4 regions of the Cupriavidus sp. 01L46 genome follow, and region 3 is predicted to be linked to each of the others. Evidence: predicted binding sites of a transcription regulator. Region 3 holds the regulator's gene; each other region holds the start of a gene.
What was found. Region 3 encodes sigma-54, which starts transcription at its own class of promoters, with help from an activator protein. Its sites were predicted from a motif close to TGGCANGNAANCTGCTTT; they were not measured.
Positions count from the first base shown of each region.

Region 1 (5,056 bases), on a different contig from region 3:
TTCCAGCTGGATTTTCGCTCGCTGTCTGCCCTGCTCGGCAAACAGATCGACGAATTGTTCAAGACCTCGCTCGACGAAATCCTGGCGCGGTGCGCGCGCAACTCCTTCCATCCGGTGCCGGTCTATCGCGCGAGCGCGTCGAACCGCTTCTTCATGGTGGCCCAGCAGCCGAACCTCGGCACCAGCGGCGGCACCATTGGCGGCGCGAGAGCGGCCAACACCCAAGCCGCGCCGCGAGCGGCCAGCGTGGAACCCCCGACGGCTGTCCCGCGTGCCCCGGCCACGGTGGCACCGTCCACCAGACTGGCCTTTGGCGACCCGCAGATGGAAGCGCAGGTCCGGCTGGCGCAGCGCGTGATCACCCGGCGCATCCCCATCCTGCTGCACGGGGAGACCGGCAGCGGCAAGGAGGTCTTCGCCAATGCCCTGCACCAGATGAGCCCGGCGCGTGAGCGCGCCTTTGTCGCCATCAACTGTGCCTCGCTGCCGGAGAACCTGATCGAAAGCGAATTATTCGGCTACCGCGCCGGCGCGTTTACCGGCGCCCAGCGCGAAGGCCGGCGCGGCAAGATCATCCAGGCCAACGGCGGCACGCTGTTCCTGGACGAGATCGGCGACATGCCCATGACGTTGCAGTCCCGCCTGCTGCGCGTCCTGGAAGAACGTCAGGTCTCGCCGCTCGGCTCGGAGGCGGTGGTCAAGGTCGACTTCCAGCTGGTCAGCGCCAGCCACCGCAACCTGGCCGAACTGGTGCAGAGCGGCCAGTTCCGCGAAGACTTGTTCTACCGGCTCAACGGCATCGAGTTGCGCCTGCCGCCGCTGCGCGAGCGCACCGACCGGCTCACGCTGATGCAGCACATCCTCGCCGAGGAGGCGGAGCCGGACCAGGCACCGACGCTGGCGCCGGACGCCGTGCAGGCGCTGCTGCGCTACCCCTGGCCCGGCAATCTCCGGCAGTTGCGCCATGTGCTGCGCACCGCCCTGGCACTGTGCGACGGCGACACCATCGCTTGCCAGCACCTGCCGGCGGAAATCGTGCAAGGCGCGGGGGAAGCCGGCGCGCCCCGCGAGCCGGCCATGGCGGCGCAGCCCAATATGCCAGACGATGAAGCCAAGGCGCTGGCGCAGTTCAATGCCATCCAACTGAACGAACGCGACACCATCCTTGGCCTGCTCCACAAGCACCGCTGGAATGTCAGCACCGTAGCCCGCTCGCTCTCCATCAGCCGGAACACGCTGTACCGCAAGATACATCGGCTGCATATCAACCTGGCGCAGGCCGAGACGTCCGAGCAATCGTAGCGGCGCCGCCCTGCGTGCCACACCGAGGGGGCTGGCAGCCCCTCGCGCCCCTTACCTATCCTGCTGATCACGCCCTTGTCCAATGGCGTCGCCGGACGCGGGACAGCCTGTGCGAAAAGCGGAACAATGGCCGTGACAGTGCAAGGCCCCKACGCTTGCAACAGGCCCGATTCTCCCCCGATCCCACGCGCGTGGCTCGCTTGGTATGCCGATTGCTTTTTGTAGCGAATGCGAGCGCCACATCGACGCTGGCACCGACGCCGGCATCGCAGCCGATATGCCGGACCCCGCGCGCGAAATGCCCACCGAACCACCCTGACCCACCATGCCCTCCCAGACCCTCATCGTCGCCGCCCTGTCATCGCGGATGATGGCCGAGTCCGCAGCGCAAGCCGGCTTGCGCGTGGCCGCACTGGACCTGTTCGGCGATGCCGACACGCGGCATGTCGCGCAGCGCTGGGAGCCGATCGGCGCCACCGGGTCGATGGCGCTCGACGGCGAGCACGTGCTCGCCGCGCTGCGCCGCTTGCGCGACACCGTGCATCCGTTTGGCTGGGTTGCCGGTAGCGGCTTCGAACAACGACCCGATCTGCTCGACGCCGGCCACGCGCTGGTGCCGCTGCTCGGCAACAGTGCCGCCACCGTGCGCGGCGTCAAGCAGCCCGGCGCCTTCTTCCGGTTGCTGGCCGCGCTCGGCATTCCGCATCCGGAAACCACCATGGAGATGCCGCGCGAGCCGGCAGGCTGGCTGTGCAAAGCTGTCGGCGGCACCGGCGGCTCGCATATCCGCCAGCTGGCCAGCGCAGATGCCAACGCTGCCGACGCCGCCGACGGCACTCGGTACTTCCAGCGGCAAGGACCCGGCCTGCCGATGTCCGCGCTATTTGTTGCTCACCGCCGCGGCGTCCACCTGGTCGGCATCAGCCTGCAGCGCATCGGCTCGCACCACGACTGCCCCTATCTGTTCCACGGCGCTGCAGGCCCAGCGATGCTGCCGGCAAGCACCACCGCGCGTCTCGTCGAGATCATCCAATGCATCGCGCGCGAAACCAGCCTGGTGGGCCTGAACAGCATCGACTTCCTGTTCGACGCGCCGGACATCATGGTGCTTGAAGTGAACCCGCGGCCGCCGGCCAGCATGGCGCTCTATACCAACGCCTATCCGCTTGGCCTGATGCACGCGCACCTGCAGGCCTGCCGCGGCGAAACGCCCGAGCCACCGGCGGCGCGGCAGACCGGCGTGCGCGGCTTCCAGCATGTCTTTGCGCAAGACCCCGCGCAGATCAACGCCGCGCTCACTGTCGCGCTGATGCGCACTGGCTGGTGCCACGACATTCCCGTTCCCGGCAGCTATGTGGCTGCCGGCCACCCCTTCTGCTCGGTCTCCGCCGCCGGCCTGACGGAGGCCCTTCAGGCACGCGTCTGGCACAGACGCCTGAGCGACGGTCATCCATCTGCGCCGCTCTCACCGCCGCCGGCGCAATGATCGCAGCCCCTATCGCTCTCGGACCCTGTCCTTCCTACCCGCCTTTCACGCCGTGCCCAGGCTTGGCATGGAACGTGTTAGGTAAAGCCCGGGGGGACACATTGCGCCTTCTTTTCTTTTCCTGAACATCCTCTATCCGGGAGACTCGCAAATGGCAAAAATCGATCGTGTTCGTGTTGGCGAATCGCTGGTCGGCGACGGCAACGAGGTCGCGCATATCGACCTGATCCTTGGGCCGCGCGGCTCGGCTGCCGAGACCGCCTTCTGCAACGCGCTGACCAACAACAAGGACGGCTTCACCTCGTTGCTCGCCGTGGTGGCGCCGAACCTGCAGGCCAAGCCCAATACCGTGCTGTTCAACAAGGTCACCATCAAGGGCGCCAAGCAGGCCGTGCAGATGTTCGGCCCGGCCCAGCGCGGCGTTGCCATGGCGGTGGCGGATAGCGTGGAAGACGGCACCATTCCCGCCGCCGAAGCCGACGACCTGTTTATCAGCGTGGGCGTGTTCATCCACTGGCAGGCCGAGGACGACACCAAGATCCAGGACTACAACTACCAGGCCACGCGCGAAGCGATCCAGCGCGCCGTGGGGGGCTGGCCGAGCGCCGCCGAAGTGGTAGCCAAGAAGCAGAGTTCAGCGCATCCTTTCGCTGCGCATAGCTGATCGGCGGACATGCGCAGGCCGACCGCGGCCGGCCTGCGCATCAAGCATCGCACACCGTAGCCGGTAGCCAGGCGCCAATAGCCGTCAGCCGGCAGCCGGATGCAGCAGCAGTTCGCGCATGCGCGCCAGCTCGCTCTTGTGCAGAAATTCGATAGGATATGGCGCGCCACGCGTGAAATGCGCGAAGCGCCGGTCCACCAGCCCTTGTGCGGCATATTGCTCCACCGGCTGGCCGGCATCGGCCGGCGTGGATTTGACCAGCAGCAGCATCTCGGCGTTGAGGCGGTTCGACAGCCACGCGGCCATGCTGTCCGAACCGACGCCTGGGTGCGTCATCTCGTCGGCCTGCTCGCGCAACAGCGAAAACGGTGCCCACACGGCCACGCCGGCGTTGCGCAGCACGCCCTGGATGTCTTTCTCGTGCACCGCCAGCGACATGCCCGGGCACATGCCCTGCATCATCAGCCCGTACTGGGCCATGGCCAGCACCGCCATATTGTGCGCCACCACATGGTCGAACGCCCACTGCGCCCGGTACTCGCGCACCTGCCCCGCGAAGCCGCCGCCTCCCGGCACCACCACGATGCGGCCGCCGCCGAGCTCACTCAGCTCCTGCAGCCACTCGCGCAACAACGGGTCGCGGCCAAGGCTGCCGCCGAGTTTTACTACCCACATAGCCGCCACTCCAAGGCTGATGAATCCGCCTTGGCACATTCACGTTCCGTGCCAGCGCGGCGCGGCCCAAGGCGGGGTGCCGGCACCTCCGCCATGGTGACAGTCTGCGACAGGCATGGCGCACAAGCTGTCCCGCGCGGAACATCGATCCGTGCAACACGACAGAGCGCCAGACCCGCGCCCGCGCTCCATAGTGCGGGGATGGTCTGGCGCGTTGCCGGGCACGCGGGACGGCTCGCCTCGCCTAGCGGTAGCGCGGCACCAGCTTTTCCAGCGGCACCGGTTTGATCTTCGATGCCTGTCCGGCGCAGCCGAACGCCTCGAAGCGCAACCGCACCACGCTCTTGGCGCCCTTCTTGGCAGCCAGCAATGCCCTGCGCGGATCGAACTCGCTGCGGTCGTCGGCGAGGGACTTGCGGATGGCGCCGGTCATTGCCAGGCGGATATCGGTATCGATATTCACCTTGCGCACACCGGTCTTGATGCCGCGCAGGATTTCCTCGACCGGCACGCCATAGGTCTCCTTGATCTCGCCACCGTACTGGCGAATGATCTCCAGCCACTCCTGCGGCACCGAACTGGAACCATGCATGACCAGGTGGGTGTCGGGAATCTTCTGATGGATCTCGCGGATGCGGTCCATCGCCAGGATGTCGCCGGTCGGCTTGCGCGAAAATTTGTAGGCGCCGTGGCTGGTGCCAATGGCGATGGCCAGCGCATCCACGCCGGTGCGGGCGACGAAGTCGCGCGCCTGGTCCGGGTCGGTCAGCATCATGTCGTGCGACAGGATGCCAGCGGCACCAACGCCATCCTCCTCGCCGGCTTGCCCGGTTTCGAGCGAGCCCAGGCAACCCAGTTCGCCCTCGACCGAGACTCCTACCGCGTGCGCCATCTCGCAGACGCGGCGGGTCACGTCGACGTTGTAAGCG
Region 1 covers NZ_JBFTSF010000067.1:48,139-53,194, forward strand. The annotation lists gene AC1DS3_RS14390 (sigma-54-dependent Fis family transcriptional regulator) at 1-1,302, shown strand, start outside; gene AC1DS3_RS14395 (ATP-grasp domain-containing protein) at 1,628-2,788, shown strand; gene fae (formaldehyde-activating enzyme) at 2,940-3,452, shown strand; gene AC1DS3_RS14405 (amino acid kinase family protein) at 3,537-4,127, opposite strand; gene fba (class II fructose-bisphosphate aldolase) at 4,372-5,056, opposite strand, start outside.
Region 1: a site for sigma-54 is predicted at 2,852-2,869, ahead of fae (formaldehyde-activating enzyme). Genes of this name have one in related genera too.

Region 2 (4,372 bases), on a different contig from region 3:
TGGTGTCGCGCTCGGGCACGCTGACCTATGAAGCAGTCGGTCAGCTGACCGCGCTGGGCATGGGCCAGTCGTCGGCAGTGGGCATTGGTGGCGACCCCATCAACGGCCTGAAGCACATCGACATCATGAAGATGTTCAACGACGATCCCGAAACGGACGCCGTGGTCATGATCGGCGAAATCGGTGGTCCGGACGAAGCCAACGCGGCTTACTGGATCAAGGAAAACATGAAGAAGCCGGTGGTTGGCTTCATCGCTGGCGTGACCGCGCCTCCGGGCAAGCGCATGGGCCACGCCGGCGCGCTGATCTCGGGCGGTGCCGACACGGCGCAAGCCAAGCTGGAAATCATGGAAGCCTGCGGTATCAAGGTCACCAAGAACCCGTCGGAAATGGCTCGCCTGCTCAAGTCGATCCTGTAATACCGATTTGCAGCCTCCCGCCTCCGGGCGGGAAAGCTTGCCGGAGCCGGCGCGCTCGCATGACTGCGACCGCACACCGGCTCTCCATGCCCCCGCCTGCGTGCGGGGGCATGTCATTCTGGAGTACCGTTACCTAGGGTATCTCCCAAGGTGTGCGACATGCCGATTGAAACCGAATCGAAAGCTTGATACGGTAAATCTTCATGTCTGAAGACTCAGACATCCGAAATTCCGCAGGCGCCGCAGTTTTTGGCGGTGTCATGTGGCGTTAGAATCATAATTTAAGAAATTCGAGGAGCTTTACCGTGGAACTGCTGTCCTCCACCGCTTTCTGGATCGCGTTGGGATCCATTATCCTGACCAACATCGTGCTATCCGGCGACAACGCCGTGGTGATCGCGCTGGCCTCCCGCAACCTCCCGCCCGCCCAGCAGAAGAAGGCCATCTTCTGGGGCAGCGCCGCCGCCATCATCATGCGGGTGGTGCTGACGGTAGCCGCGGTCAAGCTGCTGAGCCTGCCGTACCTGAAGATCGTCGGCGCCATCCTGCTGGTCTACATCGGCGTGCAGCTGCTCACCGGCGATGACGACGAAGAAGGCCACTCGGCCAAGGACAACATCTGGGCCGCGATCCGCACCATCCTGATCGCCGACCTGGTGATGTCGCTCGACAACGTGGTGGCCGTGGCCGCCGCGGCGCAGAAGGGACCGGAAGGCAGCCAGCTGATGCTGCTGATCCTGGGCCTGGGCCTGTCGATCCCCCTGATCGTGTTCGGCAGCACCATCCTGCTCAAGGTCATGGACCGCTTCCCCATCATCATCGTGCTGGGCGCCGCGCTGCTGGGCTACCTGGCCGGTGAAATGCTGGTCAGCGACCCGGTAGACGCCGCATGGTTCGAGATGCACGTGCCRCATGCCCACCTGGTGTTCGGCGTGATCGGCGCCGCGCTGGTGGTGGTGGTTGGCAAGCTGCTGAATAAGCGAGCGCCACAGACGGCCTGACGCACTTTGTCGGGTAGGTGGGGTCCCCGTCGGGGGCGCCGCCGGAAAAACGGGCGGCCCGGGAACTGCCCGTTTTGTTTTTTGGGTTGCCGCGCAGACCACGGCGCGGAAATGGCCGTGATGTCAGTGCGATTTCAGACTGACTTAAGCTAAAACATCGACTTACTGACCCTCTGCGTCATACTTGGTGACAAAATTTGCGCGGGATCAACACCCGGAAGGGCCTGAAGTGGCGAAAATTGTCACTCGCCGACGAGACATCAAGACTTGCCGGCGCTGGCACGCTAAGTGCTAAGAACTGACGGCATCACATGAAACAGAATGTTTCGATTTGTATCTAAAATTCCTTCGAGGGGTCAATCATGCAACAACGGGTGCAACAAATGAAAAAACTGGGCCGCCGAGTCCAGAAGGGCTTCACGCTGATCGAACTGATGATCGTGGTTGCGATTATCGGTATTTTGGCGGCGATTGCTATTCCGCAATATCAGGACTATGTGACGCGTGCTCGTTGGACGGAGAATGTTACTTCCATCGCCTCGTTGAAGCAGGCTATTGCAGAGTGCGTTCAAAATAATGTCCAAGCTGCGGGCGCTGCCGCCGCACCGTGCGATGCATTGGGCGCTGCCGGTTTGGGAAGTACGGCAGGTGGTGGATTTGCCACGGTGCCTGCATCTAAGTACGCAGCTAGCGTTGCCTATACCGGAGGAGTGATCACGATCACTGGTACGGCTGCAGTGGGCTCTTGCGTGGTGACCGTTACGCCTGCCATTGCGGCCACCTCAGTGAGTTGGACACTGGCCACTACGACCTGCAGCAAGGCGCAAACTGGCGTTTAACGACTTTAGGTTTGCTTTAATTACCAAGAAGCGCCTTCGGGCGCTTTTTCTTTCCCCGCTCCCCAAGCTATCATCCGCCTTTTGCCAATAAGGCATAACAAGGCACCCCACATGCTGCCCTCCCGGTCAGCCATCCCTCTCAGCTTCCTGGCCGTAGCCGTCACGCTACCGCTGCTGGTCTCCCGGCACACGCTCCCCCTCGCCACCTTCTACGGCGAATGGACTTCCGCATTGCTGTTCGTGCTTGCCGTCATCGTGCTGGGCGCCTCGGCACAGCGGCAGGGCAGGAGCACGGCCTACCAGGCCGCCCCTGCCCAGTTCCCCTGGATCGTCCTCTTTCCCCTCTGGCTGATCGCCACCGGCATCACGCAAACGCTGACCGGCATGGCCGATGTGTCGGGCAGCCGGTTGCTGACCGAACTCTCGCTGGCGCTGGGCGCGGCGGTAATGTGGGCTGCCTGGCGCCAGGGCCGTGCTGCGTCGTCCGTGGAGCGGCAGGCGATGGTGGATGTGCTGGCCATCGCCTGGCTGGTGGCGGGGTTGCTGGGCACGCTGGCGCAATGGGTGCAGGTGTTTGGCCTGGAGCCCGACACGCTGGGGATGGTGTCCACTTACTTTTACGATGACAACCGCCGCTTGTGGGGCAACCTGAACCAGCCCAATCACCAAGCTACGGTTGCGGGCATTGCGCTGGCGGCGGCGGTCTGGCTGGCGGCGCGCGGGTGGTTGCGGGTGCCGGCCTGGCTGGCGGCGGCGGTGCTATTGGTGAGCGGGATCGTGCTGTCCGGCTCGCGCACCGGTGTGTTGCATGTGGGGCTGGCGGCGGTTTATGCGCTGGTGGCTGCCTGGATGGCGCGGGGCGGGGCGGCGTTTGGCAGCACCGGTGAGCTGGGCGGATTCGCAGGCGCCATGCAGCGCGCTGGCCACGCCGGGCGCAACCCCATGCGGCGTCCCGCCGGGCTGGTGTTTGCCGCGGTGGCCATGGTGGTTTTGCTGCTGCTCTTGCAGCCGGCGATCAAGAGCGCCGGGCAGGCAATGGACTGGCGCCTCTTCGATACCGTKGCGCAGATGCAGGGGGGCGACCAGCTCTCGTGGCGCGCCGCGATGTGGACGCACGCGTGGGCGATGTTCCGCGCCCATCCGTGGCTTGGGGTGGGCTGGGGTGAGTATGGCTGGGCGCAGTTCCAGCAGCTCGCGCGGGTGGGCGTGAAAGTCGAGATGTCGCTGCATGCGCACAATGCCGTGCTGGATATGTTGGCCAAGATGGGCGTGATCGGCGCGGCGGGCGTGTTCCTGAGCCTGCTGGCGTGGCTATGGCGCGTGGCGCGCCAGCGCTTGTGGCGCGGGGACGCGCGCGAGCGCGCGCAGACGGGGCTGGTGCTGACCTGGCTGGCGATGCTGTGCGCGCATTCGATGCTGGAGTACCCGCTGCACTACTTGTATTTCGTGCTGCCGTTCTGCTTCATGCTGGGCTGGCTGGAGCCGTCGGGGTTCGGCCGCCTGCGCGTGCCGCGCGGGTTTGCCGTGCTGGCGGGCCTGGCATTCGCCGGCGTGGCGGCAGCCATCCTGACGACAATGTGGCAGGACTACCGCCGTGCGGAGGCGCGCGAGTACGCCCGTGCCGAGCGCCGGGCCGCATTGCCGATGCCGAACTTCTGGTTTCGGCAGGCTGCCGCGTCGGACGCAATCGAGGAGGCCAAGATCACGCCGGAGAACGCCGCGCGGTTGCTTGGGCCCCATATCGCCGCCGTACACCTGCTGCCGACGCCGACGCTGATCTCGCGCACCGCCTGGCTGATGGCGCTGACCGGTGACCCGGTACAGGCCCGGGCGTGGCTGGAGCGCCTGCGCTTCTACTTTGCGGGGGACGAGGCTAACCAGTTCGCGGCGCTCGCCCGCGCCTGCGCCGAAGTCGACGCGGCGGCGCAGCCGCGGGATTTCTGCGACTGGGTGCAGCTGCGCGCCAAACGCAAACCGGAGTGAGCCTTGCTAAGCTGCGCCGCGCCGGGCTATTGCGGCGCGTAGCCCGGGGGCGGCGGTGGCGGATAGTAGTACGTTGGCGCGGCCACCGGACGCGGGGCCGAGGCCATGTGACCGTAGACCGGCACCCGGT
Region 2 covers NZ_JBFTSF010000048.1:33,161-37,532, forward strand. The annotation lists gene sucD (succinate--CoA ligase subunit alpha) at 1-419, shown strand, start outside; gene AC1DS3_RS11360 (TerC family protein) at 725-1,420, shown strand; gene AC1DS3_RS11365 (pilin) at 1,804-2,259, shown strand; gene AC1DS3_RS11370 (PglL family O-oligosaccharyltransferase) at 2,371-4,242, shown strand; gene AC1DS3_RS11375 (hypothetical protein) at 4,269-4,372, opposite strand, start outside.
Region 2: a site for sigma-54 is predicted at 1,698-1,715, ahead of AC1DS3_RS11365 (pilin). Genes of this name have one in related genera too.

Region 3 (12,938 bases):
ATCACGGCCAGGAGCGACAGCACCACCTGCGAGCCGCCCAGGCCGAAGACCTGCCGCTTCATCGCCTTGAGCTTGCCCAGGCTGAACTCCAGGCCGATCGAGAACATCAAAAAGACCACGCCGAACTCGGCCAGGTATTTGGTTTGCGCGGTATCGCTGGCCAGGCCGAGCGCGTGCGGCCCGATCAGGATGCCCACGACCAGGTACCCCAGCATCGGCGGCAACTGCAACATGCGAAACGCGACCACGCCAAACACGGCGGCGGCCAGCAGGACAAGGGTAAGGTCCAGCGGAGAGTGCATCGACAGGGTCAGGGTACGCCGCGCCGGGCACCGGGCCGGCCCGGTGCGGGCGGCCCTGCCGGCGGATTACGGCAAGCGCGATGGCCGCTCCGGCCGCCCGATCCCAGGAACAGCCCAAGCGCCATCGCATTCGTTGGTATACTTCGTCGCCATGATAGCTAATTTCAATGCGGATCGAGCACTTAGGCTCGCTCGCGAAACCCTCCAGATCGAAGCCGACGCCGTCGCTGCCCTCGCAGGCCGCCTGGACGACGGATTTGCGCAGGCTGTGCAACTGACGCTCAATTGCAGCGGGCGCGTCGTCGTGTCCGGCATCGGCAAGTCGGGCCACATCGGCCGCAAGGTCGCGGCCACGCTGGCCTCGACCGGCACGCCCGCGTTTTTCGTGCATCCGGCCGAAGCCAGCCACGGCGACCTGGGCATGGTCACGCGCGACGATGTGCTGATCGCCTTTTCCAATTCCGGAGAGACCGCCGAGTTGCTTTCGATCGTCCCGATCGTCAAGCGCATCGGCGCCAAGCTCATCTCCGTGACTGGCAACCCCGCCTCCACGCTGGCCAAGCTGGCCGACGCGCACCTCAATGCCGGGGTGGAAAAAGAAGCCTGCCCGCTCAACCTGGCGCCGACCGCCAGCACCACCGCCGCACTGGCGATGGGCGACGCGCTCGCGGTGGCGGTGCTGGATGCCCGCGGCTTCGGCGAGGAAGACTTTGCCCGCTCGCATCCGGGCGGCGCGCTCGGGCGCAAGCTGCTGACCCACGTGCGCGACGTCATGCGCAGCGGCAACGCGGTGCCCAAGGTGCGCGAGAGCACGCCGCTGGCACAGGCCCTGATGGAAATCACCCGCAAAGGCATGGCAATGACCGCGGTGGTGGACCCGGACGACCGCCTGATCGGCGTCTTCACCGATGGCGACCTGCGCCGCCTGCTCGAAACCCCGCGTGACTGGAAGACCGTACCCATCAGCGAGGTCATGCACCGCACACCGCATACCGTCGGGCCGGACCAGCTGGCCGTGGAAGCCGTGCAGGTGATGGAGGCGAACCGCATCAACCAGATGCTGGTGGTCGACGCGGAGCGGCGCCTGGTCGGCGCGCTCCACATCCACGACCTGACCCGCGCCAAGGTCATCTGAGGCCAGCCCATGCCCATGCGGGAAATCCTGTCCTCCCTGAGCCGGCTTGCCATGCGAGCCCTGCCCCTGCTGCTGATGGCACTGGTGGCGGGCAGCACCTTCTGGCTGGTGCAGGTCAACTCCCCGAAAGAAGCGGACACCGGGACGGTAGGCAAGAAGCATGAACCGGATTACTACATGATCCGTTTTTCCGCGACCGAGCTTGCCGAGGACGGCAACACCAAGCTGCGCTTCACCGGCGACAAGATGATCCACTTCGAGGACGACCAGACCTACGAAGTGACGCGCCCGGCCATGCGCTCCTACGAAATCGACCGTCCGCCCGTCACCGGCCACTCCGATCGCGGCACAATGAACGCGGAAGGCTCGGTCATCGACCTGTTCGGCAATGCCTTCATCGTGCGTGCCCAGGGCCCCGAGCCTGCCAAGGACCCACAGATGACGGCCGCCTCGGAGTATTTCCAGGTGCTGGTGAACGATGACATCGTCAAGACCGACAAGGCTGTCAAGCTGACCCGCGGCCCGTCGGTGATGACCGCCAACGGCCTGGTCTTCAACAATGTCACTCGCGAAGTACAATTGCTGGGTAACGTACGCGGCACCATCATCACGGGGCCGCCGCCGGCAAGTCCCGCGAAGTAGCCCTGAAGCCGCCCGCGGGCACCAGCCGCCCGCGTCAACCGCCATCACGCCAACATGAATCCATTCCCGACGACTTCGTCCTGTCTGCGCCGCAGCACGGCCGCTTTGCTGACGCTGGCCGCCGTCCTTGGCCTCACGCTGGCCGCGCCCGCCAGCGCCGAAAAGGCCGACCGCGAAAAGCCGCTGGTCCTGGAGGCCGACAATGCCAGCTACGATGACGTCAAGCAGGTCTATGTACTGACCGGCAACGTGGTGCTGACCAAAGGCACCATGGTGCTCAAATCCGACGCGGCCGAAGTCCGTACCGATCCCGAGGGCTACCAGTACGCGGTCGCGACCTCTAAGGGCGGCAAGCAAGCCTATATCCGCCAGAAGCGCGACAACGTCGACGAGTACATCGACGGCTGGGGCGACCGCATCGAATATGACGGCAAGCAGGAGTTGTCCAAGCTGATCGGGCGCGCCCGCATGGCTCGCCTGGCCGGCGCCAAGCTGGTCGACGAGATCCGCGGCGCGGTGATCACCTATGACAGCCGCAACGAGTTCTACACGGCCAGCGGCGGCGCCGAGAACGCGACCGCGGGCAGCCCGTCGGGCCGCGTGCGCGCCGTGCTGTCGCCGCGCCAGGAGCAGCCCGCCAGCGGTGCCGCAGCCAACCCGCTGCCGCTCAAGCCGGCCACGGCTCCCGTCAACCCCTGACCCACGGATTCTGACTTCACCTTCATGACCGCTACCCAAACCGCACCGTCCCAGCCCGCCACCCTGAAGGACAGCAGCACGCTGGTCGTGCGCCACCTGAAGAAGCGCTACGGCTCGCGCACCGTGGTCAAGGACGTGTCGCTCGACGTGAAGAGCGGCGAGGTGGTCGGCTTGCTGGGCCCCAACGGCGCGGGCAAGACCACGTCGTTCTACATGATCGTGGGGCTGGTGGCGCTGGACGAGGGCGATATCGTGCTCGACGACAAGCACATCAGCGGCCTGGCCATCCATGAGCGAGCGCGCATGGGCCTGTCCTACCTGCCGCAGGAAGCCTCGGTGTTCCGCAAGCTCAATGTGCAGGAGAACATCCGCGCGGTGCTGGAGCTGCAGCTCAACGATGGCAAACCCCTGGGCAAGGCCGAGATCGAGCGCCGGCTGGACACCCTGCTGGATGACCTGCAGATTGCCCACCTGCGCGACAACCCGGCGCTATCGCTGTCCGGCGGCGAGCGCCGCCGCGTGGAAATCGCCCGCGCGCTGGCCTCCGCGCCGCGCTTCATCCTGCTCGACGAGCCCTTCGCCGGTGTCGACCCGATCGCGGTAGGCGAAATCCAGCGCATCGTCAGCTTCCTCAAGGCACGCAATATCGGCGTGCTGATCACCGACCACAACGTGCGCGAGACGCTGGGCATCTGCGACCACGCCTACATCATCAGCGAAGGCGCGGTGCTGGCGTCCGGGCAGCCTGAGGACATCATCGCCAACGAGTCGGTGCGCAAGGTCTACCTGGGCGAGAACTTCCGCATGTAAGGGCGCGTGGCGCCTGCCGCGCATCGGCCCCCGGGCGGCTTCGGTGTCGCCTTTTATCCTTCAAACGATCATAGCGACACCAGCGATAGCAATTTCCGTTCCATCAGTACGGAAGTTGAGCATAAAATAGGTCGCATGAAACCGTCGCTACAGCTCCGCCTCTCGCAGCATCTCGCGCTTACGCCGCAACTCCAGCAGTCGATCCGGCTGCTGCAACTGTCCACGCTTGAACTGCAGCAGGAAGTGGAACAGGCGCTGACCGAGAACCCCTTGCTCGAGCGTGAGAACGACTGGCTGGACAGCCCGTTGCGCGTGTCTTCGGACGGCTCGGTGAACCTGCAGAGCGCGCCCGCGCCGGCGCCCGCCGATGGCCAGGGCACCAGCGAGAACCGCCCGGATGGCGCCCCCGAAGCCGACGACAGCTACTCCGACAGCAACGAGGATTACGGCAGCGACTGGAGCCTGGACGACTTCGCCCGCCGCCCGCAAGGCGAAGACGACGAAAAGACCCCGATGCAGCTGCGCGACGCCGAGCCCACGCTGCGTGAACACCTCATGGAACAGCTGGCGCCGCTCAAGATTTCCCTGCGCGACAAGGGGCTGGCTATCTTTCTGGTCGAATCCCTGGACGATGATGGCTACCTGAGCACGACGCTCGAGGAAATCTGCAGCGAGCTGCCGGAGGAGCTCGAGTTCGAGGTCGACGAGATCCAGGCTGTGCTCACGCTGCTGCAGAGCTTCGATCCGCCGGGCGTCGGGGCACGCAACGCCGCCGAGTGCCTGGCGCTGCAATTGCGCAGGCTCAAGCATCCGCAGCGCGAACTGGCGCTGAGCATCGTCACCAACCACCTCGAGCTGCTGGCGGTGCGCGATTACACGCGCCTTAAAAAGGCGCTGCAAGTGGACGAGCCGGAACTCAAGGCCGCCCATGAACTGATCCGCTCGCTCGCGCCCTATCCCGGCCATGCCTACAGCCGGCCAGAAGCGGATTTCGTGGTGCCCGATGTTTTTGTTCGAAAGTTGAGCGGCGGATGGATCGCCCACCTAAACCCGGATGTGATGCCGCGGCTACGCATCAACGACATGTACGCGCAGATTTTGCGCGGTGCAAAAGGCGATGCAGGCGCGGCCGGATTGCAGCAAAAGCTGCAGGAAGCACGCTGGTTGATCAAGAATATCCAGCAAAGGTTCGACACGATATTGCGCGTCGCACAAGCCATTGTCGAACGTCAAAAGAACTTCTTCACCCACGGTGAAATTGCGATGCGCCCCTTGGTTTTGCGGGAGATTGCCGATACACTGGGTTTACACGAGTCCACCATCTCTCGGGTGACTACCAATAAATACATGGCAACGCCGATGGGGACTTTCGAGCTGAAGTATTTTTTCGGCTCTCACGTATCCACAGAAACCGGCGGCGCGGCCTCATCAACGGCAATCCGTGCGTTGATCAAGCAATTGATAGGAGCCGAAGACGCTAGGAACCCCTTGTCCGACAGCCGGATTGCCGAATTGCTCGGCGAGCAAGGCTTTGTGGTAGCACGGCGTACCGTTGCCAAATACCGCGAAGCGCTCAAGATTCCCGCGGTCAATCTCCGTAAGACTTTGTAGCCGAGCTGCATCGCCTGCCTGATGCAGCTCTTTCAGAAGGAGAAACGCTATGAACTTCAAGATCAGTGGACACCACTTGGACATCACGCCCCCTCTGCGTGAGTACGTGGAAACGAAACTGGAGCGTATCGTCAGGCATTTCGATCAAGTCATTGGCGTAAGTGTGCTGCTCTCTGTCGACAATACAAAAGAAAAGGACCGGCGGCAGTACGCGGAAATCAATCTACATCTCAAGGGCAAGGACATCTTTGTCGAAGCGCATCATGAAGACCTGTATGCCGCTATCGACGCACTGGTCGACAAGCTCGACCGGCAGGTGATTCGCCACAAGGATCGCGTGCAGAGCCACGACCGTGAAGCGGTCAAGTATCAGATGGCCGCATCGCAGATGCAGCAATGACCGTGCCTGACGGCCCACATACCGGGCCGTCGGTGTCAGTCCCTTGAAAAATGGAATCAAGCCGCGCCCAGAGCGCGGCTTTTTCATTGCGGCCTACCCAATCGGGGCACACAGGGGATTCCGCAACGCATATGTACCGGTGTATGCTGTGCAATACATAGTTGACTGGCCTAGCCATTCCGGTGCATGCAGCACCGCTTGAGCGCATCGGCCATTGCAATGCACAAAGCGGAAGCGGGCCTGCTCTATAATMGCCAGACGCCCGACACCGGCATGGGGGACAACCGGTGGAAACCTCGGGCCTTGGTTTTTATCCACTTTCCGCCCGGCGGGACGCCTCCTGGCCCCGGGCCTGCTTACTAGAAAACCCTGCGCATTCCACATGAATCGTTTGGCTAAATTGCTGCCACCCGGCAACATCAACCTCGACGTCAGCGTCACCAGCAAGAAGCGCGTGTTCGAACAGGCCGGGCTCCTCTTCGAGAACAACCATGGCGTAGCGCGCGCGACCGTGACCGACAACCTGTTCGCCCGCGAGTCGCTGGGGTCCACCGGCCTAGGCGCGGGGGTTGCAATCCCCCACGGCCGTATCAAGGGACTGAAGCAGCCACTGGCCGCCTTCATGCGCCTGGCCGAGCCGATCCCCTTCGAGTCGCCCGACGGCAAGCCGGTCGCGCTGCTGATCTTCCTGCTGGTGCCCGAACAGGCCACCCAGCAGCATCTGGAAATTCTCTCCGAGATCGCCCAGTTGCTGTCCGACCGCGAGATGCGCGAAGGACTGGCTACCCTGCCCACCCCCGACGACGTGCACCAGTTGCTGACGCAATGGCACCCTTGATCCGGCACTGAAAGCCCGCCCCTGAAAGCACCCGAATGGAACTCACTGGCGTCACCTCGCAGTCGATCTTCGACGACAACGCAGCCGATATCAAACTCTCCTGGGTAGCAGGACTGGAGGGTGCGGACCGCGCCTTCGATGTCGAGTTTGCGCGTGAAGCCACGTCCGCGGCCGATCTCGTCGGCCACTTGAACCTGATCCACCCGAACCGGATCCAGGTGCTGGGCAAGCCCGAAATCACGTATTACCAGCGCCTCGATGACGAGATGCGCAAGCGCCAGATGGGCGAGCTGATCCTGCTGGAGCCGCCGTTCCTGGTGATCGCCGACGGCATGGAGCCGCCGCCCGACCTGGAACTGCGCTGCACGCGCTCGTCCACCCCGCTGTTCACCACGCCGGTGTCTTCGGCCGCGGTGATCGATCACCTGCGCCTCTATCTGTCGCGCATTTCCGCGCCGCGCGTAACCATGCACGGCGTGTTCCTCGACATCCTCGGCATGGGCGTGCTGGTGATGGGCGAATCCGGCCTGGGCAAGAGCGAGCTCGGCCTGGAACTGATCTCGCGCGGACATGGGCTGGTGGCGGACGATGCCGTCGATTTCGTGCGCCTCGGGCCGGACTTCATTGAGGGCCGCTGCCCGCCGCTGCTGCAGAACCTGCTGGAAGTGCGCGGCCTGGGCCTGCTCGACATCAAGACCATCTTTGGCGAGACTGCGGTACGCCGCAAGATGAAGCTCAAGCTGGTGGTGCAGCTGGTACGCCGCAACGATGGCGAATTCGAGCGCCTGCCGCTGGACTCCCAGTATCTCGACGTGCTCGGCCTGCCTATCCACATGGTCAAGATCCAGGTGGCGGCCGGCCGAAATCTCGCCGTGCTGGTCGAGGCCGCCGTGCGCAACACCATCCTGCGCTTGCGCGGCATCGACACGCTGCGCGACTTCATGGACCGCCAGCGCGCCGCGATGCAGGCCGATGTCGCATCGCGGGGCCAGGGCAGGCTACTCTAGGCTTGGCAGGCCCACGTCATGCGACCACGACGGGGCCGTTTTCAATTGCTTACATCCGGCCGCGCTTCAATGGTCAACGCGATTGGGGCATAGGCCGTTTTGTGCAGTAATGGGCATTGGGCCCAGCCCGAGTTGCCGAGCCGACAGGCCAGCAGCCATGAAGTTTTCCACAGCCAGGAGAGCAAGCATGAAAAAATTGATCGCGATGTGCGTGCTGGTAGCCCCGCTTTTTGCCACCGGCGCCTTCGCCCAGAATGCACCGGCCGCGGCACCCGCTGCCGCAGCCGCACCCGCTGCAGCTAACACCCAGCAGGACAAGATGAAGGCTTGCAACACGCAGGCCACCGGCAAGAAGGGCGACGAGCGCAAGGCCTTCATGAGCAATTGCCTGTCCAACAAGCCCGCGGCCGCACCCGCCAAGAACAGCCAGCAGGAAAAGATGAAGACCTGCAACGCCCAGGCCACCGGCAAGAAGGGCGATGAACGCAAAGCCTTCATGAGCGACTGCTTGTCCAAGTAAGCTACCGGCATCATTTGCGGCGCGGACGTGTAAAAATGGCGAACCTTTTCGGTTCGCCATTTTTGCTGGCACGGCGCCGTCATGACGGCGTCATCACCTGATGTTATGCTTGTCGTGCTATGCGCATCATACTTATCACCGGGATCTCCGGCTCCGGCAAATCCGTTGCCTTGAACGTACTGGAAGACGCGGGCTACTACTGCGTCGACAACCTGCCGGCGCAGTTTATCCCGGAGCTGGCCCAGTACCTGGCGGCGCAGGGCTACACCCATCTGGGCGTCGCCACCGATATCCGTAGCCGCGAATCGCTGGACAAGCTGCCCGGCACGCTGCGCGACCTCGCCTCCGAACACCAGGTCCGGGTGGTCTTCCTGACCGCCAATACCGATGCGCTGGTGCAGCGTTATTCCGAGACAAGGCGGCGCCATCCGCTGTCGATGCGCGCAGCCATGGCTAGCCTCTCGGCCAATCCCAAGAACGAGAATCTCGCCGACAGTACCGCCGAGGCCGCACTCAACGACACCTCGCTGATCGAGGCCATCGAGATGGAGCGCGAGCTCCTGAGCCCGCTGGCGGAGGCTGCGCACCGCATCGACACCAGCAATGTGCGCACCAATACATTGCGCGCGTGGATCAAGGAATTCGTGCGCGGCGATGACCTCAAGCTCACATTACTGTTCGAGTCGTTCGGCTTCAAGCACGGCGTGCCCAGTGACGCCGACCTGGTGTTCGACGTGCGCTCGCTGCCCAACCCCTATTACGACCTGGCGCTGCGCCCGCTGACCGGCCGCGACGAGCCCGTGATCGACTTCCTGCAAAGCCAGCCGATGGTGCTGGCCATGGCCGAGGACATACGCGCCTATGTGGAAAAGTGGCTGCCAAGTTTCATCGCTGACAATCGCAGTTACCTGACCGTCGCAATCGGTTGCACTGGCGGGCAGCATCGCTCCGTGTACATCGCGGAAAGACTTGCCAACTATTTTCGTGCCCATGGTAATGTGCTGGTGAGACACCGCGAGCTCGCGCCGGGCGGCTAAACACCGCACCGCCAGGTTTCGCGGTCAGGCTCGGCAATTCTCGCCCGAAACCTTTGCTGGCTCAGCATGTCCTCACCCGCCACACCCGGCTCATCCACTTCATTCTCCGCCTCGCACAGCACCTCGGCGGGGCCTACGCTGGATGGCCTGCCGCTGTTTCCGCTGCATACCGTACTCTTTCCCGATGGGCTGCTGCCACTGCGCGTGTTCGAAGCGCGCTACGTGGACATGGTGCGCACCTGCATGCGCGATCGCTCGCCCTTCGGTGTCTGCCTGATCGCCAGCGGCAATGAGGTCGCCCGCCAGGACGAGCCCACCATGCCCGAGACGATCGGCTGCCTGGCCGACATCATCGACTGCAATATGGAGCAACTGGGCGTGCTGCTGATCAGCGCGCGCGGCCGCCAGCGCTTCCGGCTGCTGGGCCACAGCGTGAGCCCCGACGGCTTGCTGGTCGGCCAGGCGGAATTGCTGCCGCCCGACATCATCGACTGCAAGCTCGAGCTACTGGGCGAATGCCTGGCCGTGCTGCGGCGTATCGTTGCCTCGCTCCATGCCGAGCATCCGGGCGAGCTGCCTTTCAGCGAGCCGTTCCTGTGGGATGACCCCAGCTGGGTGGCCAATCGGCTGTGCGAGTTCTTGCCGGTGCCGCTCAAGGCCAAGCAGATGCTGATGGCGCTGCCGGACGCGGGCATGCGGATCGAGATCGTGCATAAATACATGCACCAGCACCACATCCTCTAAGAGGCCGTTTCAAAATGAAGCGAAGCGGTTCTGGCTAGGCGCGCGGCCGCAGACAGTACAGCTGGATCGGCCAAGGCCGCGCAACGACGCCAGAATCTTTTTGAAATGGCCTCTAAGCAACGTTAAAACAATCCGCCTTGGGCTTGCGCCTCCAGCAGCTTGCGCACCGGCGCGGGCGTGCCTAACGCATCCAGATCGTCCAGTGACAGCCAGCGTAGCGCGGGGCCGTTGGCGGCATCGCGCGCGGTGAGGCCGGTGACGTCGACGCGAATGGCGCGGATCAGCAAGCGGAAGTGGGTGAAGACGTGGGTGAGCTCGCCGACCATATTGGCCGTGCTGGGATTGCCGAATTCGCGGGCGCGTTCCAACGCAGCGTCTTCGGCCAGTTCCGCATCGAAGGGCACGGTATCGACCGGCATTTCGGGCAAGCTCCACAGCCCGCCCCAGATGCCGCTGTCCGGGCGCAGTGCGAGCAGGACCTCGCGGCCGCGGCGGACCAGCAGCATCACGGTGCTGCGCTCGGGAATGGCGGCACGCGGCTTCGGCGTGGGCAGCACGCCGGTCAGCCCGTCGCGGCGCGCCACGCAGTCGCTGGCCAGCGGGCACGACGCGGCGGCGGCAAGGCAGGCTGGCTTGCCGCGCGAACAGACAGTGGCGCCGAGGTCCATCACGCCCTGGGTGTAGGACACCATGTCCTCGGCTTGCGCCGGCCCCTTGGCGGGCAGGACCGCATCGGCAATCTGCCACATGCGGTTCTCCACCGCCTTGACGCCGGGATGGCCATGGATGCCAAAGAACCTCGCAAAGACGCGCTTGACGTTGCCATCCAGGATCGGCGAGCGCACGCCGGCGCTGAACGCCGCCACGGCTGCCGCGGTGGAGCGGCCGATGCCGGGCAGCGTCACCAGCACCTCGGGGTCGGTCGGGAACACACCACCATGCTCGCTCATTACGGCCTTGGCGCAGCGGTGCAGGTTGCGCGCGCGCGAGTAGTAGCCAAGCCCGGCCCACAGCGCCATCACCTCATCCGCGCTGGCCTCGGCCAATGCGGCCACGGTTGGCAGCCGGCCGACGAAACGCTGGAAATACTCGATCACCGCGCTGACCTGAGTCTGCTGCAGCATGATCTCGGACAACCAGATACGGTAAGGGTCGCGGGTGTTCTGCCACGGCAGGTCATGGCGCCCGTGCACGCGCTGCCAGCCCACCACGCGCGCGGCGAAATCGGCAGGAACCACGGCGGGGGAAAGATCGGATGAAACGGCAGGAGAAGCAGCGGGCTTGCGGGGCATCGGGTACGTGACGGGTAAGGCAACACAGCAACAGCGCCGGAGGCGGCGGCGCGTCATGATACCGCTTCGCCGCCACCGGCACTCGCCGCCGGCCACACTTCAGGCCGCGCTTCAGGCCGCGAACGCCTTGAGCTGCCCCTCGTCGGCGTCCGGCTGCAGGATCCGCCTGGAGAAGGACTCGATGCGCCCGCTGCGATCGTCCAGGCCGTTGAGCACTTCCTCGAGCTGCGCGATGCGGCTCTCGAGCGTGTCGGTGGCCTCGTGGATGCGCTCGATCGAATCGACCCGGCGGCGCAACTGTTTCTGGTGCTCGCGCACCTGCGCCTCCAGCGGCGTCATCACCGACTTGAGCCAGATCTCGATATCGCGGTTCAGATCGCGGAAGGTTTCCAGCACGCGGGTGGCGATGGTGGAAAACGCGCTCTGCACCAGCTGCGGGCGCGAGCGCGTGAGCATGTTCATGGCGCCGAAGTGCGTGTGGGCCAACGCCAGCGTCTGCTGCAATTCGTTGACGTAGCGCGCGGTGACGAACTGGATCGGCGCGGGCAGCGTAAAGCCATGCTCGGCATTGAAGCGGCGGTACATGCTGTCGGTGAGCTGGTGGAGCTGGGCGATCTTCTGGTCCGCCTCGCTGACCAGTTCGCCAAGCCGCGCAAACAAGGCGTCCATGTCCTCGCGCATGCCGCGCGAGAAGAAACGCTCCTTCATCTGCTCGCGGCGCTCGCGCATGGTGCGGCGCACGTCGCGCAGCTGCAGGCTCTTGATGATGTCCGCGCTATGGCGCCCGAACACCAGCCGCAGGGCCTGGAACTTGGCGATGCTCTGCTCGAACTCTTCTTTCTCCGACTGCACGCGCATCAGCATGTGCTTGACCATCGCGTGGTTCTTGCCGCGCAGCCCGCGCAGCTCGAACAACTGCTCGACGATGCTGCGGCGGCGGCTTTGCAGCAGTTGCTGCGCGCCGCGCGCCATCTCCTCCACCGAGCGCTGCACCTGGTCAGCGACGATCTCGCGCCGCTGCGGGATCAGCTGGTCAGACAGCACGTGCTCGAATTGCGGCAGGCCGCTGCGCGCCAGCAAGTCGTCATCGTTGGTGACCTTGGCCACCAGGCCCTTCTGCGCCGACACCGGGTAGACGCGCGACTCGTCGATGCCCAGCACATGAGCGCTGGTGGTGACCTGGCGCGTGATCTCGGCCGCGGTCTCGGCCGGCGACTTGAGCGGGTCCCACAGGCCATCGATCTTGTTGAGCACCGCCAGGCATCCCTTGCGGTGGCCTGCGCTCACATGGCTGCGCCAGAGGTCGAGGTCGCTCTTGGTCACGCCCGCGTCGGCCGCCAGCATGAACACCACGACATGCGCGTCCGGGATCAGGCGCAGCGTCAGTTCGGGCTCGGTGCCAATCGCGTTGAGGCCCGGCGTGTCGAGGATGACCAGGCCCTGGCGCAACAGCGGATGCGGGAAGTTGATGACCGCGTGGCGCCAGCGGGAAATCTCGACCATGCCATCGGCATCGAGCGCGTAGGCGGCGTCGGGATCGTTCTCGTTGTACAGGCCAAGCGACTCGGCCATCTCGCGCGTGACACGGTTGGTCTCGACCACGTGCCGGAATGCATCCAGCATGCCATCGGGCGACGAGGGGTCGAGCGGCACGGTATGCCAGTGCGCATCGACGTCAAGGAAATCGGCGGTGGAAGCTTCCTGCAGGCGCGTCTCGATCGGCAGCAGCCGGATGCACGGCGCCTCGGCTTCGTCGTAGCGCAGCTCGGTCGGGCACATCGTGGTGCGCCCGGCGGAAGACGGCAGGATGCGACGGCCGTAGTCGGCAAAGAAAATCGCGTTGATCAGCTCGCTCTTGCCCCGCGAAAACTCCGCGATGAACGCCACCTTGAGCCGGTCGC
Region 3 covers NZ_JBFTSF010000045.1:28,437-41,374, reverse strand. The annotation lists gene AC1DS3_RS10815 (monovalent cation:proton antiporter family protein) at 1-302, opposite strand, end outside; gene AC1DS3_RS10810 (KpsF/GutQ family sugar-phosphate isomerase) at 454-1,437, shown strand; gene lptC (LPS export ABC transporter periplasmic protein LptC) at 1,453-2,079, shown strand; gene lptA (lipopolysaccharide transport periplasmic protein LptA) at 2,134-2,778, shown strand; gene lptB (LPS export ABC transporter ATP-binding protein) at 2,803-3,588, shown strand; gene AC1DS3_RS10790 (RNA polymerase factor sigma-54) at 3,724-5,199, shown strand; gene hpf (ribosome hibernation-promoting factor, HPF/YfiA family) at 5,249-5,599, shown strand; gene ptsN (PTS IIA-like nitrogen regulatory protein PtsN) at 5,982-6,437, shown strand; gene hprK (HPr(Ser) kinase/phosphatase) at 6,473-7,444, shown strand; gene AC1DS3_RS10770 (PsiF family protein) at 7,632-7,964, shown strand; gene rapZ (RNase adapter RapZ) at 8,084-9,001, shown strand; gene AC1DS3_RS10760 (LON peptidase substrate-binding domain-containing protein) at 9,068-9,745, shown strand; gene mutY (A/G-specific adenine glycosylase) at 9,868-11,037, opposite strand; gene AC1DS3_RS10750 (dynamin family protein) at 11,149-12,938, opposite strand, start outside.

Region 4 (4,792 bases), on a different contig from region 3:
TTCGCCCATCAACCTGCTGATCAACGGCGAGACCGGCAGCGGCAAGGAGTACCTGGCCAAGGCCCTGCACCAGGCCAGCACGCGCCGCGACGGCCCCTTCGTGGCGGTGAACTGCGCGGCGATTCCCGAATCCCTGATCGAGAGCGAACTGTTCGGCCACCTGCCCAACAGCTTTTCGGGCGCGGGTTCGCGGCCCAAGCGCGGGCTGATCCAGGAGGCTGACGACGGCACGCTGTTTCTCGACGAGATCGGCGACATGCCGCGCGAGCTGCAATCGCGCCTGCTGCGTGTGCTGGCCGAGGGCGAGGTGCTTGCCATCGGTGCGGCGCGCCCGGTGCCGGTCAACCTGCGCGTGATTTCCGCCACGCACCATCCGCTAGACCAGCTGGTGAGCAGCGGGCGCTTTCGCGAGGACTTGTACTACCGGCTCAACGGCGCGCGGCTGATGCTGCCGCCGCTGCGTGAGCGCACGGACCTGGACTGGCTGATCGGCAAGATGCTGGACGCGGGCGGCAAGCCAGCTACCGTGAGCCTGTCGCCCGCGGCGCGCGCGCGGCTGCACGCGCACCGCTGGCCCGGCAACCTGCGGGAGCTGCGCAATGCGCTGGAGTACGCGCGGGCGGTCTGTGACGACGGCCACATCGAGGTGGAGGATCTCCCGGAGGGGATTGGCGAGGGGATGCCGCAGCAGGGCTTGCTTGCGGTTTTCGCCAGCGTCCCGCCGGGCAGCGCGGCCACTGAGGCCGCCAGCGCGCCGGCCTTGCCGGCCCCCGGCTTCGACCCGCACCAGCTGCCGCCGGAAGGCATGCTGCTGATGCAATACCTGCGCGCGGCTGGCTGGAACCTGAGCGCGGTGGCGCGCCAGATCGGCGTGAGCAGGATGACGCTGTACCGACGCATGGCGCGCTACGGCATCGCGTCGCCCAACCAGCGCGACGCGGCGCACTAGCCAGCCGGCAAGCATGGCGGCGCGGCTCGCCCGCGCCGCCTTCCCTGCCCGGCGCGAGATCCCCGCTACACCTGTTCACCCCCCTGTACACGTGATGCTGTGACACCTGTCACGCTGCGGCGTGCGCACGGCCCGCAAAGTCCCTGCGCGCCCCGTCTTTTCCTGGGGTAATCCCGAGTTTTTGCCGTCTCCGGCGTGCCGATGCGGGGTGGCACGGCCATTGCGATATGCCTGTCATAACCAGAAAGACAGGAGACAGGCATGGGTGAGCAAGCGCTGGCCGACCGGCCACTGGTCGGCATCATCGCCAACCCGATTTCCGCGCGCGATATCCGCCGCGTGATCGCCAACGCCAACACGCTGCAACTGGCCGACCGCGTCAATATCGTGCTGCGCCTGCTGGCCGCGCTGGCTGCCTGCGGGGTCGGTCGCGTGCTGATGATGCCGGACCGCGAGGGCATGCGCGTGCTGCTGGCGCGCCACCTGTCGCGCCGCCAGGGGCCGGACGCCGCGCTGCCGGACGTGGAATACCTTGACATGCCGGTCACCGCGCGCGTCGACGACACCTTCCTGGCCGCACGCATGCTGCGCGAGGCGGGCGTTGCCGCCATCATCGTGCTCGGTGGCGATGGCACCCACCGCGCGGTGGTGCGCGAATGCGGCAACGTGCCGATTGCCGGCATCTCCACCGGCACCAACAACGCCTACCCCGAAATGCGCGAGCCCACCATCACCGGGCTGGCCACGGGGCTGTTTGCCAGCGGCCGCATTCCCGCCGCGCATGCGCTGGCCGCCAACAAGCGGCTCGACATCACGATTGCCGGCGAAGGCGAGGTGCGCCACGACATCGCGCTGGTCGACGCGGTGATCGCCCACGAGCATTTCATCGGCGCGCGCGCCTTGTGGAAGACCGAGACACTGGGCGCGGTCTACGTGTCCTTTGCCGATCCGCAGGCGATTGGCCTGTCCGCCATCGGCGGCTTGCTGGAACCCGTGGGCAGGCATGAGCCCGGCGGCCTGGCGATCGAGCTGGCCGCGCCCGGCGAAGGCCGCTTCGCGCTGCGCGCGCCGATTGCGCCGGGCCTGCTGCGCGCGGTGCCCATCGCGGGCTGGGAGCGCCTGACCGACGGTGTAGCGCACCGCGTGCGCCAGCGCGCCGGCATCGTCGCGCTGGACGGCGAGCGCGAGCTGGTGTTCGGCCCGCAGGACGAGGTCACCGTGACGCTGCGCGAGCGCGCCTTCCTGAGCATCGACGTGGCGGCCTGCATGCGCTACGCCGCCGCCGCCGGATTGATGCGCGGCGGGCGCGCGCCGCCACCTCGGCGACAGCAYCATTCCCCACCCCAGCCACTCACCGAGCTTTCTACCGCCACCACAAAACCATGAAGGAGACAGACATGACAGCCAACGCATCCGGTACCACCGGGAACACGCTGCCCCTCGACAAGCAGGAACTGCTCGCCGTTTATCGCAGGATGCGCACCATCCGCGATTTCGAAGAGCGCTTGCACGTGGACTTCGGGCGCGGCGATATTCCCGGCTTCGTCCACCTCTACGCCGGCGAGGAAGCCGCCGGGGTCGGCATCCTGCACCACCTGGGCGACGGCGACCGCATCGCCAGCACCCACCGCGGCCACGGCCACTGCATTGCCAAGGGCGTTGACCCGGTGGCGATGATGAAGGAGATCTACGGGCGCAAGGGTGGCTCCTGCAACGGCAAGGGCGGCTCCATGCATATCGCCGATCTGTCCAAGGGCATMATGGGCGCCAATGGCATCCTGGGCGCGGGCGCGCCGCTGGTCTGCGGCGCCGCGCTGGCCGCCAAGTTCCGCGGCAAGGGCGAGATCGGCATCACCTTTGCCGGTGACGGCGCATCCAACCAGGGCACGTTCCTGGAGAGCCTGAACCTGGCCGCGGTGTGGAACCTGCCGGTGATTTTCGTGATCGAGAACAACGGTTATGCCGAATCCACCGCACGCGACTACGGCACGGCAGTGGACAGCTACGTGGACCGCGCCGCCGGCTTCGGCATTCCCGGCGTGACGGTGGATGGCACGGACTTCTTCGCGGTGCATGAGGCGGCGGGCGAGGTCATCAAGCGGGCCCGCGAAGGCGGTGGCCCGGCCCTGCTGGAATGCAAGATGGTCCGCTTCTACGGCCACTTCGAGGGCGACGCGCAAACCTATCGCGCCTCCGGCGAGCTCGACGACATCCGCGCCAACAAGGACTGCCTGAAGAAGTTCACCGCCACCGTGACCCAGGCCGGCGTGATCGCGCTGGACGAACTCAAGGCCATCGACGAGCAGGTTGCCGCACTGATCGAGGACGCCGTGCAGCAGGCCAAGGCGGCGCCGTTCCCCACGCCCGCCGACCTGCTGACCGATGTGTACGTCAGCTACTGAGCGCGCGACCTCCGCCATTCCGAGACCTAACGACAGAAAGCACGATCAGGAGACCACACCATGTCCCGCAAATTAAGCATGAAGCTGGCGATCAACGAAGCGATTGACCAGGAAATGACCCGTGACCCGAGCGTGATCATGCTCGGCGAAGACATCGTCGGCGGCGCCGGCGCGGACGGCGAGAAAGACGCCTGGGGCGGCGTGCTCGGCGTGACCAAGGGCCTGTACGCCAAGCACGGCGACCGCCTGCTGGACACCCCGCTGTCCGAATCCGCCTATGTGGGCGCGGCCATCGGCGCCGCGGCTTGCGGCATGCGCCCGATTGCCGAGCTGATGTTCATCGACTTCATGGGCGTGTGCTTCGACCAGATCTTCAACCAGGCGGCCAAGTTCCGCTACATGTTCGGCGGCAAGGCCGAGACACCGGTGGTGATCCGCGCCATGGTGGGCGCGGGTTTCCGCGCGGCCGCCCAGCACAGCCAGATGCTGACGCCGCTGTTCGCGCATATCCCCGGCCTCAAGGTGGTGTGCCCCAGCACGCCATATGACACCAAAGGCCTGCTGATCCAGGCGATCCGCGACAACGACCCCGTGATCTTCTGCGAGCACAAGAACCTTTATGGTTTCGAAGGCGAAGTGCCGGAGAACTCGTACGCGATTCCCTTTGGCGAGGCCAATATCGTGCGCGACGGCAAGGACGTTTCCATCGTCACCTATGGCCTGATGGTGCACCGCGCGCTGGAGGCGGCGGCCACGCTGGCCAAGGAAGGCATCGAAGCGGAGATCGTGGACCTGCGCACGCTCTCGCCGCTGGATATCGACACCGTGCTGGAGTCGGTGGAAAACACCGGCCGCCTGGTGGTGGTGGATGAAGCCAGCCCGCGCTGCAACATCGCCACCGACATCTCGGCACAGGTGGCGCAGCGCGCCTTCGGCGCGCTCAAGGCCGGCATCGAGATGGTCTGCCCGCCGCATACGCCGGTGCCGTTCTCGCCCGCGCTGGAAGACCTGTACATCCCCAGCGCGGCGCACATCGCCGATGCCGCGCGCAAGACCGTGAAAGGAGGGAAACACTGATGGCCGAGATCACTCCGATCGTCATGCCCAAATGGGGCTTGTCGATGAAAGAAGGCACGATCAACGACTGGCTGGTCGAGCAAGGCGCGCAGATCACGGTCGGCATGCCCATCCTCGACGTGGAGACCGACAAGATCGCCAACGCGGTGGAAGCGCCGGACGCCGGCACCCTGCGCCGCAAGGTGGCGGCCGTGGGCGACATCCTGCCGGTCAAGGCGCTGCTGGGCGTGCTGGCGCCGCCCGAGGTCAGCGACGCGGACATCGACGCCTTTGTCGCCGCCTATGAAACTCCCGCCGCCGATGAGCAAGACGAGGGCGCCGCCGCCTCGGCCTATCAGTTCATCGAAGTCGACGGCATCCGCAC
Region 4 covers NZ_JBFTSF010000022.1:45,618-50,409, reverse strand. The annotation lists gene AC1DS3_RS06225 (sigma-54-dependent Fis family transcriptional regulator) at 1-949, shown strand, start outside; gene AC1DS3_RS06220 (ATP-NAD kinase family protein) at 1,211-2,335, shown strand; gene AC1DS3_RS06215 (thiamine pyrophosphate-dependent dehydrogenase E1 component subunit alpha) at 2,347-3,351, shown strand; gene AC1DS3_RS06210 (alpha-ketoacid dehydrogenase subunit beta) at 3,412-4,428, shown strand; gene AC1DS3_RS06205 (acetoin dehydrogenase dihydrolipoyllysine-residue acetyltransferase subunit) at 4,428-4,792, shown strand, end outside.
Region 4: a site for sigma-54 is predicted at 1,159-1,176, ahead of AC1DS3_RS06220 (ATP-NAD kinase family protein). Genes of this name have one in related genera too.